4 regions of the Proteus penneri genome follow, and region 2 is predicted to be linked to each of the others. Evidence: predicted binding sites of a transcription regulator. Region 2 holds the regulator's gene; each other region holds the start of a gene.

Region 1 (3,957 bases), 400 kb from region 2:
TTACACTCTAAGAATATATTGTCTAATTTATTTGAATGAGTACGGAAAAAGAATGACGTCAAAAAAATGTGCGGGTATCCTTTGTTAAGTTGTATTAAGGAGACATTATGGGGAAGTATATACCTGTCACATTAAATAATATTACTGCACTCGAATTTCAATCCTCACTACCACAAGGTAAAGTTGCTTTAGTTTGTGAGGGCGGAGGTCAACGCGGGATCTTTACTGCGGGTGTCCTTGATGAATTTATGCGATCACGATTTGATCCCTTTGATGTTTTACTTGGGGTGTCTGCGGGAGCACAAAATTTGTCTGCTTTTGCCTGTGGTCAGCGTGGATATGCACGTAAAATTATTAATCGCTATACAACCAATAATCAATTCTTCAATCCCATTCGTTTTGTCCGTGGCGGCAATTTACTCGATCTTGATTGGTATATAGACACGACAGCCAAAGAAATGCCTCTTGATATACCAACAGCACTACGGCGGTTTGATACGGGGCGCGAATTTTATATGGTGGCAAGTCGTTCTGATAATTTTCAGGCCAATTATTTTCAACCCGATGAACTGACTTGGCTTGAGATAATCAAAGCGTCCAGTGCTATCCCTGCTTTTTATCGTAATGGGGTCTTATTTCATGATGTTGTTTATCATGATGGTGGTATCAGCGATGCTATTCCAGTGAGAGAAGCTTATCGACGTGGTTGTCGTACTATTGTTGTTGTGCGCACGGTACCTTCTGAATATCAATACACAACAGAATGGGTCGATCGTATGGGAAAATGGTTTGAAAATAGCCGTTTACAACGTTTTATGGCGATGGCTCAAGTCCATATCGAAACCTATACCGAAACACTTAAATTTATTCAATCGCCTCCAGAAGATGTTGTTGTTATCGAAATCTATCCACCAACGACGTTACAATCGAGTGCATTAGGAAGTCGTTTAAGTGCATTAAATCATGATTATCATGTGGGTAGACGTTGTGGACGCTATTTTTTAGCGACAATAGGTCAGCATTTTTCTAAGAAAAAATTCAAACAGCATGATAAAAAAATCTTTAGCCTATTTGAGCAAGAAGCAAAGGCGGATAAAGCGGAGGATGCTTCAATTATTCAACAAGGAACAAGAAGTGTGCACCCTGATGTAAGGCAGGTTTAAGAATGAATAAATTTATTGATACTCACTGTCATTTTGATTTTCCGGTTTTTTATAATGATATTGCAAATAGCTTATCTTTAGCACATCAAGCGCAAGTAAAAAAAATCATTATTCCTGCAGTTGCTCGCTGGAATTTTGATGTGGTGACTGAGTTATCAAATGAATATCCTCAATTATATAGTGCATTAGGATTACATCCTTTATATATTGAAGCGCATACAGAACAACATCTCATTGAATTAGAACAGAAATTAAAAATAGAACCTCGTTGTGTTGCTATCGGAGAAATCGGGCTTGATGACTATATGGATAACCCGCAACCAGAAAAGCAGGAGCGCTTTTTAATTGCACAACTTAAATTAGCGGCTAAGTTTGATTTACCCGTTATTTTACACTCACGAAAAACTCACGATAAGTTAAGTGCCTTGTTACGTCGTTATGATGTTCCTCGTAAAGGAGTTGTACACGGTTTTGCAGGAAGCCAGCAACAAGCTGAAAAGTTTATTCAACAAGGCTATTTTATTGGCGTTGGTGGAACCATTACTTATGAGCGAGCACAAAAGACCCGTCGAGCAATGGCTTCATTGCCGCTTGAATCGCTATTACTAGAAACAGATGCGCCCGATATGCCTGTGAGCGGTTTTCAAGGTGAACCCAATCGCCCAGAACGAATTCAATATGTTTTTTCTCAACTCTGTGAACTACGTCAAGAACCCTCTGAGGTAATTGCACAGCAACTCTATTTTAATAGCCTACAATTATTTCGGTTAAAAGATAATATCTAGTTGTTGAATTGAATTTAACTTTACTGGTTAAAATTGAATACATGGTTTGTTAATCGGATGATGTTTTCTCTCTATTCTGCCTATTCAATAATGCGGTTTTCCCCTCTTTTTGTGTGATCAACTTCTCATTTGTGACTTTTTTGTTACTTTTTTCAGACCCTATTTGTGATGGATGTTGAGGGTTCTTTTCTTAGACTAGGTATAATTATCTGGCAAAAAAGAGTCAATAAGCTCTGGCAAGGGCATTATTGATAATCCATTAAATTTTTATGTGAACAGGGATCCTTCAATGCAACTCATTATGAGCTTGGTCGGAATGGCAACATTAATATTGATAGCCGTTCTGTTTTCCAGCAATCGACGTGCAATTAGACTACGTACAGTTGGTGGCGCATTCCTTATTCAGATTGGCTTAGGTGCATTTGTTCTTTATTCCGACGGTGGTCGCGAGGTACTTCTTGCGATTTCTGATGGCGTTAAGAATGTTATTGATTACGGCAATAATGGGATGAGCTTCCTCTTTGCGGGCTTAGTATCAGATAAAATGTTCGAATTATTTGGTGGTGGCGGTTTCGTATTCGCCCTACGCGTACTGCCTGTTATTGTGTTTTTCTCTTCACTAATTGCAGTGTTGTATTACCTTGGCATTATGCAAATCGTCATCAAAATTCTTGGTGGTGGTTTACAAAAAGTACTAGGTACATCACGAACAGAATCGATGTCTGCAACTGCAAATATTTTTGTTGGACAAACAGAAGCACCGCTTGTTGTTCGCCCTTATATTGCAAGAATGACAACCTCTGAGCTCTTTGCTGTTATGTGTGGTGGTTTAGCCTCTGTTGCGGGTTCTGTGCTTGCTGGATACGCTAGCATGGGCGTACCGTTGGAGTACCTGATTACGGCTTCCTTTATGGCGGCTCCTGGTGGTTTACTCTTTGCTAAATTATTGATCCCTGAAACAGAAACACCAGATGATCAAAAAGATGCGCTTGATAAAATGGCAGACGACGAAAAACCCGCCAATATTATCGATGCTGCAGCTGCAGGTGCCTCTTCAGGTTTACAGCTTGCCCTTAACGTCGGTGCCATGTTACTTGCTTTCGTTGCATTGATTGCATTAGTTAATGGTATCCTCGGTGGTATTGGTGGCTGGTTTGGTTATGAGAATTTCTCATTAGAACTCGTGTTTGGTTGGGTGTTTGCACCTATTGCCTTCCTAATTGGCGTGCCTTGGAGTGAAGCGACCATTGCAGGCTCATTTATTGGACAAAAAATTGTTATCAATGAGTTCTATGCTTACTCTGAATTTAGTAAATACCTCAAAGAGGATGCGCTTGTTGCGAGCTCTGGACTGATGGTGTTATCTGATCAAACGAAGGTTATTATCTCCTTTGCACTGTGTGGTTTTGCTAACCTTTCTTCCGTAGCTGTTTTGTTAGGTGGTTTAGGTGGAATGGCACCAAATCGTCGTCAAGATGTGGCTCGTTTAGGTATGAAAGCAGTACTTGCAGGTACACTCTCTAACTTAATGAGTGCAACGATTGCAGGATTCTTCTTTGCATTAACAGCAATGGCCGTTGTTGCTTAATTAATTTTTATTGTGCAGAGCAGATGGGTTTTGCCTATCTGCTCTTTTATGTTTGTTTTCTGCTGTAATGTTAACTACTTTTATTGTGAGAGATATTTCGCAATTTGTATTGAATAGGGTTAATAACGATATCATTTTATATTGCTCACGCTTTTTTTGCGTTATAAAGACGACTTAAAGGCGCTATTCGAGTAACATTAAACCAGAAAACGACTTAACTGTGATATTTATCACATTTTTATGTTATATATTGCAAGTTGCATTTAATTAGTGTGACGAAAAGCACATCTAATTGTTCCTTAGCGTGTTCAAATAAGATGTGCTGAAACTTCATGGAATGGCGAAAGCTCAATGACGGGTCGCCGAAGTGAGCATAGCGCGGTGAGAGGGAGCTCAGCTGTCGTTGTGGTATTAAGCTGCA
Region 2 (3,957 bases):
ATAAAATAGATAATGATAAGAAAATCAGTCGGATAGGCTAATATGCTGTTACTTATTGATAATTACGACTCGTTTACTTACAACCTCTATCAGTATTTCTGTGAATTGGGTGCTGAGGTTGTTGTTAAGCGTAACGATGAGATCGGACTTAAAGAGATAGAAAAGATGATGCCAGCACATCTAGTGATCTCGCCAGGACCTTGTACTCCTGATGAAGCTGGGATCTCTCTTGAGGCTATACAGCGGTTTGCCGGTGAAATTCCTATTCTTGGCGTTTGTCTTGGACATCAAGCAATAGGGCAAGCTTTTGGTGCGTCGGTTGTCAGAGCGCGAGAAGTGATGCATGGTAAAAATTCATTAATACATCATAATCAACAAGGTGTTTTTAAAGGACTTAATCGACCTTTAAGTGTGACGCGTTACCACTCTTTAGTGATTGATGCGACAACATTGCCTGTACCTTTTGAAGTGACGGCATGGAGCCAGCATGATGGAAATGTTGATGAAATTATGGGAATTCGTCATCGTACTCTGCCAATTGAAGGAGTTCAATTTCACCCTGAAAGTATTTTAAGTGAACAAGGACATGAGCTGTTAAATAATTTCCTTAAATATTAAATGGATAGCATTTAAATAGCGAAATAACGTCTTTTTATACAAAACCACATTTGATTTTTTATTCATATTTAGTGATTATATTTTCATATTGAACATGAATAACGATCAGGTGGGGTAATGACAACGCAAAGCATTAACAGGGCAACTTACGATCAAGTAATGTTGCCAATTTATTCACCCGCAGAATTTATTCCTGTAAAAGGGGTGGGGAGTCGTGTTTGGGATCAGCAAGGAAAATCGTATATTGATTTTGCTGGTGGTATTGCTGTTTTAGCATTGGGGCATGCTCATCCGGCTCTAAACCAAGCCTTGAAAGAACAAAGTGAAAAACTTTGGCATGTTAGTAATATTTTTACTAATGAACCTGCATTATGTTTAGCTCAAAAATTAATAGATAACACATTTGCAGAACGTGTCTTTTTTGCCAATTCAGGCGCAGAAGCGAATGAAGCAGCATTTAAATTGGCTCGCCATTATGCCATCACTCGCCATAGTCCTTATAAAACTAAAATTATTGCTTTTCACCATGCATTTCATGGTAGAACGTTGTTTACAGTATCTGTTGGTGGACAACCTAAATATGCCGATGGATTTGGCCCAAAACCTGCCGATATCGTACATGTTCCTTTTAATGATTTAGATGCTGTTAAAGCAGTAATAGATGATCACACTTGCGCCATTGTTTTAGAGCCAGTTCAAGGTGAAGGTGGCGTAACAGCTGCAACATCTGAGTTTATGAGAGGGTTACGTGCATTGTGTGATAAGCACCAAGCTCTGCTTGTTCTTGATGAAGTACAGACAGGTATGGGCCGTACAGGTAAGCTCTTCGCCTATATGAACTATGATGTGACACCTGATATTATTACCACTGCAAAAGCGCTAGGAAGTGGTTTTCCACTCAGTGCGATGTTAACAACAGATGAAATAGCTTCTGTAATGGGCGTAGGGACTCATGGCACAACTTATGGTGGTAATCCATTAGCTTGTGCAGTGGGCAATGTCGCATTTGATTTGATTAATACACCTGAAGTACTTGAGGGGGTTGAAAAGCGCTATCAATGGATTGTAGATGAGCTGGCGGTAATCAATCAAACGTACAATGTCTTTTCGCAAATCCGTGGGCAAGGTTTACTGATTGGTGCGCAATTGGCACCACAATATGAAGGTAAAGCCAAAGAGTTACTCGGCCTTGCTGCCAAACATGGTTTAATGATGTTAAACGCAGGAGCGAATGTGATGCGTTTTACACCATCATTAATTATTACTCAAGAAGAGCTACAAGAAGGAATGGCGGCATTAAAAGCGGCTATTGCGGAGTTTGTAAAAGGGTAGGCATTATTATAAACCCCATCGCAAGAATGGGGTTTATACAGATTTGTTATCAATAGCCCTTTGTATCGGGCTATTGTTTGTTCGGGCTGGGAAACTTAGCGAGTCCCGTAAACGACGATAGTTTTACCGTGTGCAGAGATCAGATTTTGATCTTCTAACATTTTCAGAATACGGCCTACAGTTTCGCGTGAACAACCAACGATTTGACCGATTTCCTGACGTGTAATTTTAATTTGCATGCCATCAGGATGCGTCATTGCATCGGGTTGTTTTGCTAAGTTTAATAAGGTTTGTGCAATACGACCTGTTACATCTAAGAAAGCAAGGTTGCCTACTTTTTCTGATGTCGTTTGTAATCTGTTCGCCATTTGAGCAGAAAGGCGCATCAGAATATCAGGGTTAACCTGAATTAATTGGCGGAATTTTTTATAGGAAATTTCTGCTACTTCACAGGCTGTTTTTGCTCTAACCCATGCACTACGTTCTTGATCTTCTTCAAATAATCCAAGTTCACCGATGAAATCCCCCTGATTTAGGTAGGAGAGGATCATTTCTTTTCCTTCTTCATCTTTAATAAGAACAGCCACGGAACCTTTAACAATATAATAAAGTGTTTCCGCTTTCTCACCTTGGTGGATCAGCGTGCTCTTGGATGGATATTTGTGAATATGGCAGTGTGACAAAAACCATTCAAGAGTCGGGTCTGTTTGCGGCTTGCCGAGAACCATTCGCGTTATCCTCTGTACGTTAAATGCAGCCTTTCAAAACGGATAGGCTCCCTTTTGAGACAGCGTGCTTAAAAATCCTATCTTGACCTATTAACTTCCTGAGAACACGGTAAGTTAATATGGAGTAGATTATAATAAATGAGAAAATAATGCATTGATCTTAACCACTATCATCAAGCAGATATTGTTTTTAACACAATTAGTGCATTAAGTCTCGTTTTACGCAGTCAGCATAATAAACCTATTTGCTAATTGCTAGTTGAATTATGAGAATGTACTCTTTTAGTTTCTGTCATCTTTAGGGGGAAAATAAATGGAAGCGAGAGTTAAGTGGGTTGAAGATTTATCTTTTGTCGGCGAATCTTCATCTGGCCATCAAATTATGATGGATGGGAATTCAGGAGATAAAGCCCCAAGCCCAATGGAAATGGTATTAATTGCTGCGGGTGGGTGTAGCGCTATTGATGTTGTAAGCATTTTACGAAAAGGTCGTCACCAAGTGACTGATTGTGAAGTAAAATTAACATCAGAACGACGCGAAGAAGCTCCTCGTTTATTTACTGATATCAATTTACATTTTATTGTTTCAGGTAAGGAATTAACGGATAAAATCGTAGAACGAGCTGTTCAATTATCTGCAGAAAAATATTGTTCTGTTTCTTTAATGTTAGGAAAAGCAGCCAATATTACGCATTCATTTGAAATAAAAAACGCTGACTAAATTTGATATTTTAAAATAAAGTTTAATTTGAAAAATAATATCCCTTAATTAATGGGATATTATTTTTATAGAGATAATTTTTATTTTGGTTAACTTATCTTTTCGCCATTTAATAATTTTTTGACTAATGGCGCCATAATTAATTCCATCGCTAATCCTAATTTCCCTCCCGGTACAACAATTGTGTTTATTGTCGACATAAATGAGCCATGCAGCATCGCAAGTAAATAGGGAAAATCAATATCGGTTAAGCCTCGAAAACGAATAACAATAAAGCTTTCATCAAGAGTGGGAATTGCTTTGGCAGAAAAAGGGTTTGAAGTATCAACAGTTGGGACTCGTTGGAAATTAATGTGAGTGCGCGAGAATTGAGGAATAATGTAGCTAATATAATCATCCATTGAGCGTACAACCGAATCTCTTACCGCTTCTTGCGAGTGTCCCCTTTCAGTGGTGTCTCTAATAAGCTTTTGTATCCACTCTAGGTTTACGATAGGAACAACTCCGACTAATAAATCAACATGTTGAGCTACATTATGTTCGTTAGTAACAACGCCA
Region 3 (3,957 bases), 1.5 Mb from region 2:
TGCTAATTCTTCGAAGTGAGTTTCTGGGTGCTCATACATAACCCACATGATTTTTGCCGCATCCATCGGGGAACCACCACCTAATGCGATGATCACGTCAGGTTTAAAGCTGTTCATTTGTTCTGCGCCTTTGCGCACAACACTTAATGTTGGGTCTGCTTCAACTTCAAAGAAGACTTCTGTTTCAACACCAAATTTTTTCAGTACACGAGTTACTTCATCAACATAACCATTGTTGAATAAGAAACCATCGGTCACGATAAAAGCACGTTTTTTACCATCTGTCGCAATCTCTTCCAGTGCGATAGGTAAACAACCACGGCGGAAGTAAATAGATTTAGGGAGTTTATGCCACAACATATTTTCTGCTCTTTTCGCCACGGTTTTAGTGTTGATAAGGTGTTTTGGCCCTACGTTTTCTGAAATGGAGTTACCACCCCATGAACCACAACCTAAAGTTAGAGAAGGAGCAAGTTTAAAGTTGTATAAATCACCAATACCACCTTGAGATGCTGGAGTATTGATTAAGATACGAGATGTTTTCATTTTATCGCCGAAATAGGCAACATGTTCAGGACAATTATCTTGGTCTGTATATAAGCAAGATGTATGACCGATACCACCCATTTCAACTAATTTTTCTGCTTTATGTACCGCATCTTCAAACGATTGAGCGTGGTACATTGCTAGTAGTGGAGATAATTTTTCGTGAGCAAATGGTTCTGCTTCTGTAGTTTCTTTTACTTCACCAATTAAAATTTTGGTATTTACAGGTACTTCAATGCCAGCCATTTCAGCAATTTTTGTTGCTGGTTGACCTACAATAGCTGCGTTTAAGTTACCGTCTTTTAAGATGATATCTTGAACCGCTTTTAATTCTTTACCTGTTAGCATATAACCGCCGTGAGTTGAGAAACGCTCACGAACTTGTTTATAGATGCTATCAACAACGATAACAGATTGTTCTGACGCACAAATTACGCCGTTATCGAAAGTTTTAGACATTAAGATTGATGCTACAGCACGTTTAATATCTGCTGAGTCATCAATAACGACTGGCGTATTACCCGCACCAACACCGATAGCAGGTTTACCTGAACTATATGCTGCTTTAACCATGCCTGGACCACCTGTTGCTAAGATCAGGTTGATATCTTCATGGTGCATTAATGCGTTAGAGAGGGCGACTGATGGTTCATCAATCCAACCAATAATGTCTTTTGGCGCACCCGCGGCGATAGCTGCATTTAAAACGATTTCAGCAGCACGGTTTGTCGCTTCTTTTGCTCGAGGGTGTGGAGAGAAAATAATACCATTACGTGTTTTTAAGCTAATTAATGCTTTAAAAATCGCAGTAGAAGTTGGGTTAGTGGTCGGTACGATACCACAGATGATCCCAATAGGTTCAGCAATGGTTATTGTGCCGTAAGTGAGATCTTCAGATAAAATCCCGCAGGTTTTTTCGTCTTTATACGCATTGTAGATATACTCAGAAGCAAAGTGGTTTTTTATCACTTTATCTTCAACGATACCCATACCAGACTCTTTGACGGCCAATTTTGCAAGAGGAATACGAGCATCAGCGGCAGCTAATGCAGCAGCACGGAAAATAGCATCAACTTGTTCTTGAGAGAAATTAGCAAATTCACGTTGGGCTTTTTTTACACGAGCAACCAAATCATTGAGTTCAGTAACGTTAGTTACAGACATAAAGAGACTCCTGATAAAATGTTAAATTTTTTAAGCAAATTAGCCGTTTTCATCATAATTAATAAGAATAGCTTAGAAAGATGATAATGTGCTCAATTCGATAATAATTATTAGAGAGCATAATTTGCTTAAAAAACTTAAAAAAAACAATAATCAAGGAAAATATATTTTTGAAGTAACCCTCTTTCTTTGAATGATAACAGCTTACCATCTTTCTAATTAATTAACGTGATATATATCACAAAATTGGCAAGCTGACACCTTTCAGCATGGCTTTTTATGAGAATGATTCTTATATGTAATAAATCTTCAACGATTTTTTTGTCGTAGACTTGATTTCGATATAAAATTAAACCACTAGGTTTTAATCAGTTTACAATAGAATATTTTAGGTAAAAACTTGTTAACTAATAGAATTAACTGGTTTATTGATTTAAAGTAACGCGCATTTTTTGGAGTTAATCTATCTTTTTATAGATAATTCGCATGTTTATTAGCCAATAAGGGGCTTTTCATGGGGTCATTACTGGATTTATCCGGTTATATTAAATTTTTTGTCGGTCTTTTTGCGATTGTAAATCCAATTGGTATTTTGCCAGTCTTTATCAGTATGACGAGTTATCAAACTGATGCAGGGCGCAACAAAACAAACTTAATTGCGAATGGCTCTGTTGCAATTATTTTAGTCTCTTCTCTGTTAATCGGTGATTCTATACTGAATGTTTTCGGTATTTCTATCGACTCGTTTCGTATAGCTGGTGGGATACTGATTGTTACCATTGCCATGACGATGATTAATGGGCGTTTAGGGGAAGATAAACAAAACAACCAAGAACGAAACGAATCCGCAGTACGCAATAGTGTTGCGGTTGTACCTTTAGCATTACCATTAATGGCGGGACCCGGGGCAATCAGTTCCTGTATTGTGTGGAGCTCTCGCTGGGAAGGGTTTACTAATTTTATAGGACTAGCCGCAACCAGTATCTTTTTTGCCTTTTGCTGTTGGTTGCTGTTTCGCAGTGCAACACTATTAGTAAAATATTTAGGGCAAACTGGCATTAATGTGGTTACTCGTATAATGGGTTTATTATTAATGTCGTTAGGTATTGAATTTATTGTGACCGGATTGCGTTCTATTTTCCCCGGCTTATTAGTTTAAACACAGCGCAGAACAATTAAAAAGAGCAGTATTAATAATGCAATACTGCTCGGTTCCTTTCTTTTATTTATTCTCTTTTATCTCAATCGAGACGATGTATCCCTTTTGATAACGCCTCCCGATCATAATGTTGTGTTAGTTCACCATTTTCCATTAATGCGGCTCTATCTGACATATGTGCAATAACATCAGCATCATGGCTGACTAATAAATATGTCATATTATGCTCTTTTTTCAGGGTGTTAAGCAGATTTAAGATCTCGGCTTGTACTGACATATCTAGCGCTGAGGTTGGCTCGTCTAAAAGCAATAATTGAGGTTGTAATAAAAGGGCTCTGGCAATGGCGACGCGTTGACGCTGTCCACCCGAAAGTTGATGAGGATAACGACTTGTCACATCTGCAGGCAAACCAACTTGGGCCAATGCTTGCTTAATCGTATCTTTATCGAAAGGAATTTGATGGATTTTTAAAGGCTCGGAAAACGCACGCTCAATACGGTGTTGAGGGTGTAAAGAGGCGTAGGGATCTTGAAATACCATTTGTATATTACGACGTAATGCGCCTTGAAAACGTTGTTGTGGTTTAATGGTTTGCCCTAAAAGTGACATGTTACCTTGCCAATGAGTTAATAATCCGGCAATCACTCGTAAAATAGTCGATTTTCCGCAACCAGAACGACCTATTAAGCTAAAAGTTTCACCTTGTTGAACATGTAAGTTGATCCCTTTTACAACGTGCTTTGCTTGTTTGCCTTGCTCAAATTGAACATGTAAATCATGAATGTCAATTAACATGATGTAGCCCCTTGAAATTAAGCGTCCTATCTAATACCGGCAATTGCGTGCCATAAGTGCTTGCATTAGGTCTGCATGTCCAAAGTGTACGAGTATAAGGGTGCGTAGCTGTCGGTAGCGCTTTCGCATTGAGTTCATCCACTTGTTCGCCTTGGTACATCACCATTACACGTTCGCAATATTCGGCAACAAGAGGCAAATCATGGCTAATTAACAATAGGCCCATGTTGCGTTGTTCACATTGCATGGTGATCAGTTCAAGAATTTGATGACGCAACTGAGCATCAAGTGC
Region 4 (3,957 bases), 750 kb from region 2:
TTCTTACCCCCTCTTTATAGTGAAACCCTACCCAGTACGATACCCAATCACCAAAGAAAGCCCCTAACGCAGCAGCTAGCCAAATCGGCCAGAAAAACAGACCACTCTCACCAATTAAGGCGCCTAATCCCAATAAAATCACTGTGGCAGGAATAAGCAAAGAGATAAACGCGAGTGACTCACCAAAAGCAAGGAAAAACACGATTGGAATAGCCCAAACTTCGTGCTCTTTTACAAAAAGAGTGATGGTATGAATAATGTCTTGTACTGTCAAAATAGACGACCTTATATTCGGTTAACCTAAATAATATTAACCGAATATAAATCACTTTATTATTCGAGAAAATAATTTTGTAGGGCATCTCGGCTAGCAGCATCTAAACCGATATCTTTTTCTAGCCAAGTATCAACATTACCATAATGCTGATTAATACTGGCCAATGCTGTTTGCAGAAACTCTTCTTGTACTGAGTAAACATAGGCAAATTTATCAACAATGTTATCACTCATTGTTTTGGCATGTTCTTCTAAAAGATAAGCACGATAAGGCGCTAATGTTTCATTAGTAAGCAAGTAATCTTCCATCACCACATCTAAAGATGCACCAAGAGCAAATAACACTAAAGCAGAGCCAACACCTGTTCTGTCTTTGCCTACCGCACAGTGTTGCACAACCCCCCCTTTTTCAGGCTGCTTTAATAACATAGCTAATTGTTTGTAGGCAGGATTATTAATAGGTAATAATTTATATAGCTGAAACATAAAGGCTTTAGCATCAAATTGCTCAAGTATTTCAGGTGTCAACTTTTCAAGGTTTGCAGAAACTTCTTTGGATAATGGGTTTGCAGGAGCATGATAATATTGCGCGCCTTCCCAGACACGGTCTGGTTTATCAACGATTTCCCCACTATCACGATAATCAATGATTTGAAAAAGATTTTTGTCAATGAGCAGAGATTGGTCAGTATTGGTTAATCTATCCAGTGAGCCAGAGCGAAAGAGCATTCCGGGTTTAATAACACCACCGTTACTCAATTTTTTACCGCCTAAATCACGAAAGTTAATTCCGCCGACTAAAGGCAACACCGAAGGATGTGTTTGTAAGATATCAGTCATAATGCCTCTTCTCATTGTTGTATTGTTAAGACCCCAAAGACCTTAACAGAAATCAGTGTCTGTTAATACATTAACGTGATGAATTACCATACAAAAAAAGCCCTTAACACCAGAGTATTAAGGGCTTTTATATTTGATTAAAAAAACTTATTTCATTAAAGCACGAGCGGCTTCGATAACGATACCTAGCGCATTATTTTCAGTTTTCTTCAGTAATTCCGCATCTGGAATTTCTTGTTGAGTACGGTTTACGATAACACCCGCAACCATACCTGCACGTAAACCTTGGCTTGCACACATTGTTAGTAATGTTGCAGATTCCATTTCATAGTTCATTACGCCCATTTCTTGCCACTCTTTCATAGAGCCTTTGAAACGGCGAACAACGCGACCTGTATAGGTGTCGTAACGTTCTTGTCCTGGATAGAATGTATCTGAAGATGCAGTAACACCTACGTGAACAGTTGAGCCATTGTCTTTAGCCGCTTTATACAGTGCGTTCATACATTCAAAATCAGAAACAGCAGGGAATTCCATTGGTGCGAAATGCAAGCTTGCACCATCTAAACGAACTGCAGCAGTCGTCACAAGAATATCACCGACATTGATATGTTCTTGAATTGCACCAGTTGTACCAATACGCAAGAAAGTGCGGATACCTAGCTGTGCTAATTCTTCAACGGCGATAGAGGTAGATGGACCACCGATACCTGTTGAGCAGACAATAACAGCTTTGCCATCAATTTCGCCACGCCACGACGTGTATTCACGTAAAGAAGCCAGATGAACTGGGTTATCCATTAATTTTGCAATTTTTTCAACACGCTTCGGATCACCGGGAACAATTGCTAAAGTGGCACCCTGTAGGTCATTTTTGGTTAAACCTAAGTGAAATACATCAGACATATCGGACTCCTCAATGGGACAAAACCAATCTTCATTAAATTAAAAGCTACTGTATCAGTTTTACAGACCTTTTTAGTGACAAAAATCACTTATAAAGCACCAGATAAAGTAACAATTTCATAAAAATGTGAATACAATCACGAAAAATAGCATTAAAAATACATTCTCAGTAAATACATTATCAATATTCGCTGACTTCAATCATTAACTAAAACAAACATTCATCTCATCAGTATAGACGAGGTAAATACCTTAAGGCACATATACTCAATACAAATAAATATCCTCGCGAACATCTACTCTAAATAATTCAAGGTGTAGCTAGGCGACAAATGAATGAGTCGCTAGGAACATACAATAGTATGTGACTAGTGCGAATGAGTGCAGTCAACAACGCTACAACTTGAAGTATGACGAGTAGCTAGGAGCATACATAAGTATGTGACTACTGCGAATGAGTACAGTCAACAACGCTACAACTTGAAGTATGACGAGTAGCTAGGAGCATACATAAGTATGTGACTACTGCGAATGAATGTAGTCAACAACGCTACAACTTGAAGTATAACGAGTATAGCGCGTACACTACCCGCCCTTAAAACAAACATCTTAATGTGACACACACCTGTCACTGGAGTAAACATGAGCTTATTTAACCAAATTGCAAGCCTATTGGGTGGCGAAAAAATCAATCAATATAAAACTGTCCTCGACTGGGTTGAGTCTCAAGGTGGCATTGAAGGCTTAATAAAGCAATTTGATACAGCAGGTTTAAGTGAGCTTATTCAATCTTGGATAAGTACAAATACAAATTTACCTATCAGTGCTGAACAAATCGTAGCGGTTTTTTCATCACCTGTTATTAATGAACTTGCGTCAAAAATTAATTTAAGTGCAACTGAAGCCTCTGAAATGGCGGCACAATACCTACCTAAATTAATTGATAAAGTCACACCAGATGGCGTTGTGCCTAAAAACTTAGATTTAGTCAGTGCGGGGATGGATATTTTGAAAGCGAAAATTTTCGGTGGCTAAATAAATACGCTATTTTAATGCGTTTTCCCTTACAAGCCCCCATAAGAGAGAACGCATCATATTTTTAATCATCAAAATTGATTACAGCAAACCCTCTTCAATCAACGCTTCATGAAAACGTTGCTTCTCTTCTGGCGTTGCTTGAATACGTTCTAAAGGCACATCCAAAGCATAAGGGATATTCTGTTGTGGTGAATAAACGGCTAATACGTAGGTGTTTCCATTTTGCTCAATCACAATAGGCGGTGTTTTCTTATTCCCTGAATAAGTAATACGAATATCTTTACCCTCTAAATTAAGATGATAAGTGGCAATAAATTGCTTATTACTTACAACCACTTTCGCAGGAACAGCGATTAATTTTAAAGGCTGAGTGCCCACTGATAATAATGCTTTTCTCACTTTACTTGTCAGTATTTGACGATAAATAAAAAATATCACGCAAAAACCAAATAATCCGACAAAAATAATCGTGCTAATTAAACGAAGCCAAATATTATCTATCGCCACATCAACGGTCATTTTAGTCAGATCGTTTTCATCCGCAACGGGTTCAACCAATATATCTTTATTGCCAAAATCAAGAAAAGTAAAATTACGTGAAACCTCGTTACCTTCATACCGTAAATCAACACTACAATTAGTTAAAATAAATAGTTTTGAACGACAAGAGCCATCAACATCAGCATTAATAAATACGGGATTTTTACTAATTTGGTAATCATAAACAATATTAGGAATTTGATAAGCACTAAATACAGTCAATGCTAACATCACAATCACTAAAAATAAGGTACGGAATAGTCCACCATCGCCTCTTAGTGGAACTAATTTCAAAGGTCGAGTTGGAAAAGCATCTAATATTTTATCCGAAAGTTGAATGCTCGTTTGCACAATAAT

Evidence for each region. Region 2 encodes CRP, which controls carbon source genes, mostly activating them, when cyclic AMP is high. Its sites were predicted from a motif close to ATGTGANNNNNNTCACAT; they were not measured.
Region 1: H1225_RS12635 (NupC/NupG family nucleoside CNT transporter) is a predicted target of CRP. The motif match lies at 2,060-2,077, and genes of this name have one in related genera.
Region 3: adhE (bifunctional acetaldehyde-CoA/alcohol dehydrogenase) is a predicted target of CRP. The motif match lies at 1,937-1,954, and genes of this name have one in related genera.
Region 4: udp (uridine phosphorylase) is a predicted target of CRP. The motif match lies at 2,096-2,113, and genes of this name have one in related genera.

What each region holds. Positions count from the first base shown of each region.
Region 1 is NZ_CP059690.1:2,790,278-2,794,234, reverse strand. It holds gene H1225_RS12645 (patatin-like phospholipase family protein) at 108-1,163, shown strand; gene H1225_RS12640 (TatD family hydrolase) at 1,166-1,948, shown strand; gene H1225_RS12635 (NupC/NupG family nucleoside CNT transporter) at 2,238-3,536, shown strand.
Region 2 is NZ_CP059690.1:3,194,730-3,198,686, reverse strand. It holds gene H1225_RS14390 (aminodeoxychorismate synthase component II) at 43-618, shown strand; gene argD (bifunctional acetylornithine/succinyldiaminopimelate transaminase) at 736-1,950, shown strand; gene crp (cAMP-activated global transcriptional regulator CRP) at 2,046-2,678, opposite strand; gene H1225_RS14375 (OsmC family protein) at 2,992-3,399, shown strand; gene H1225_RS14370 (phosphoribulokinase) at 3,489-3,957, opposite strand, start outside.
Region 3 is NZ_CP059690.1:1,674,844-1,678,800, reverse strand. It holds gene adhE (bifunctional acetaldehyde-CoA/alcohol dehydrogenase) at 1-1,710, opposite strand, end outside; gene H1225_RS07645 (YchE family NAAT transporter) at 2,225-2,869, shown strand; gene H1225_RS07640 (ABC transporter ATP-binding protein) at 2,952-3,665, opposite strand; gene H1225_RS07635 (ABC transporter ATP-binding protein) at 3,655-3,957, opposite strand, start outside.
Region 4 is NZ_CP059690.1:3,945,686-3,949,642, reverse strand. It holds gene H1225_RS17915 (DedA family protein) at 1-274, opposite strand, end outside; gene H1225_RS17910 (tyrosine-protein phosphatase) at 334-1,116, opposite strand; gene udp (uridine phosphorylase) at 1,264-2,022, opposite strand; gene H1225_RS17900 (YidB family protein) at 2,665-3,057, shown strand; gene H1225_RS17895 (hypothetical protein) at 3,139-3,957, opposite strand, start outside.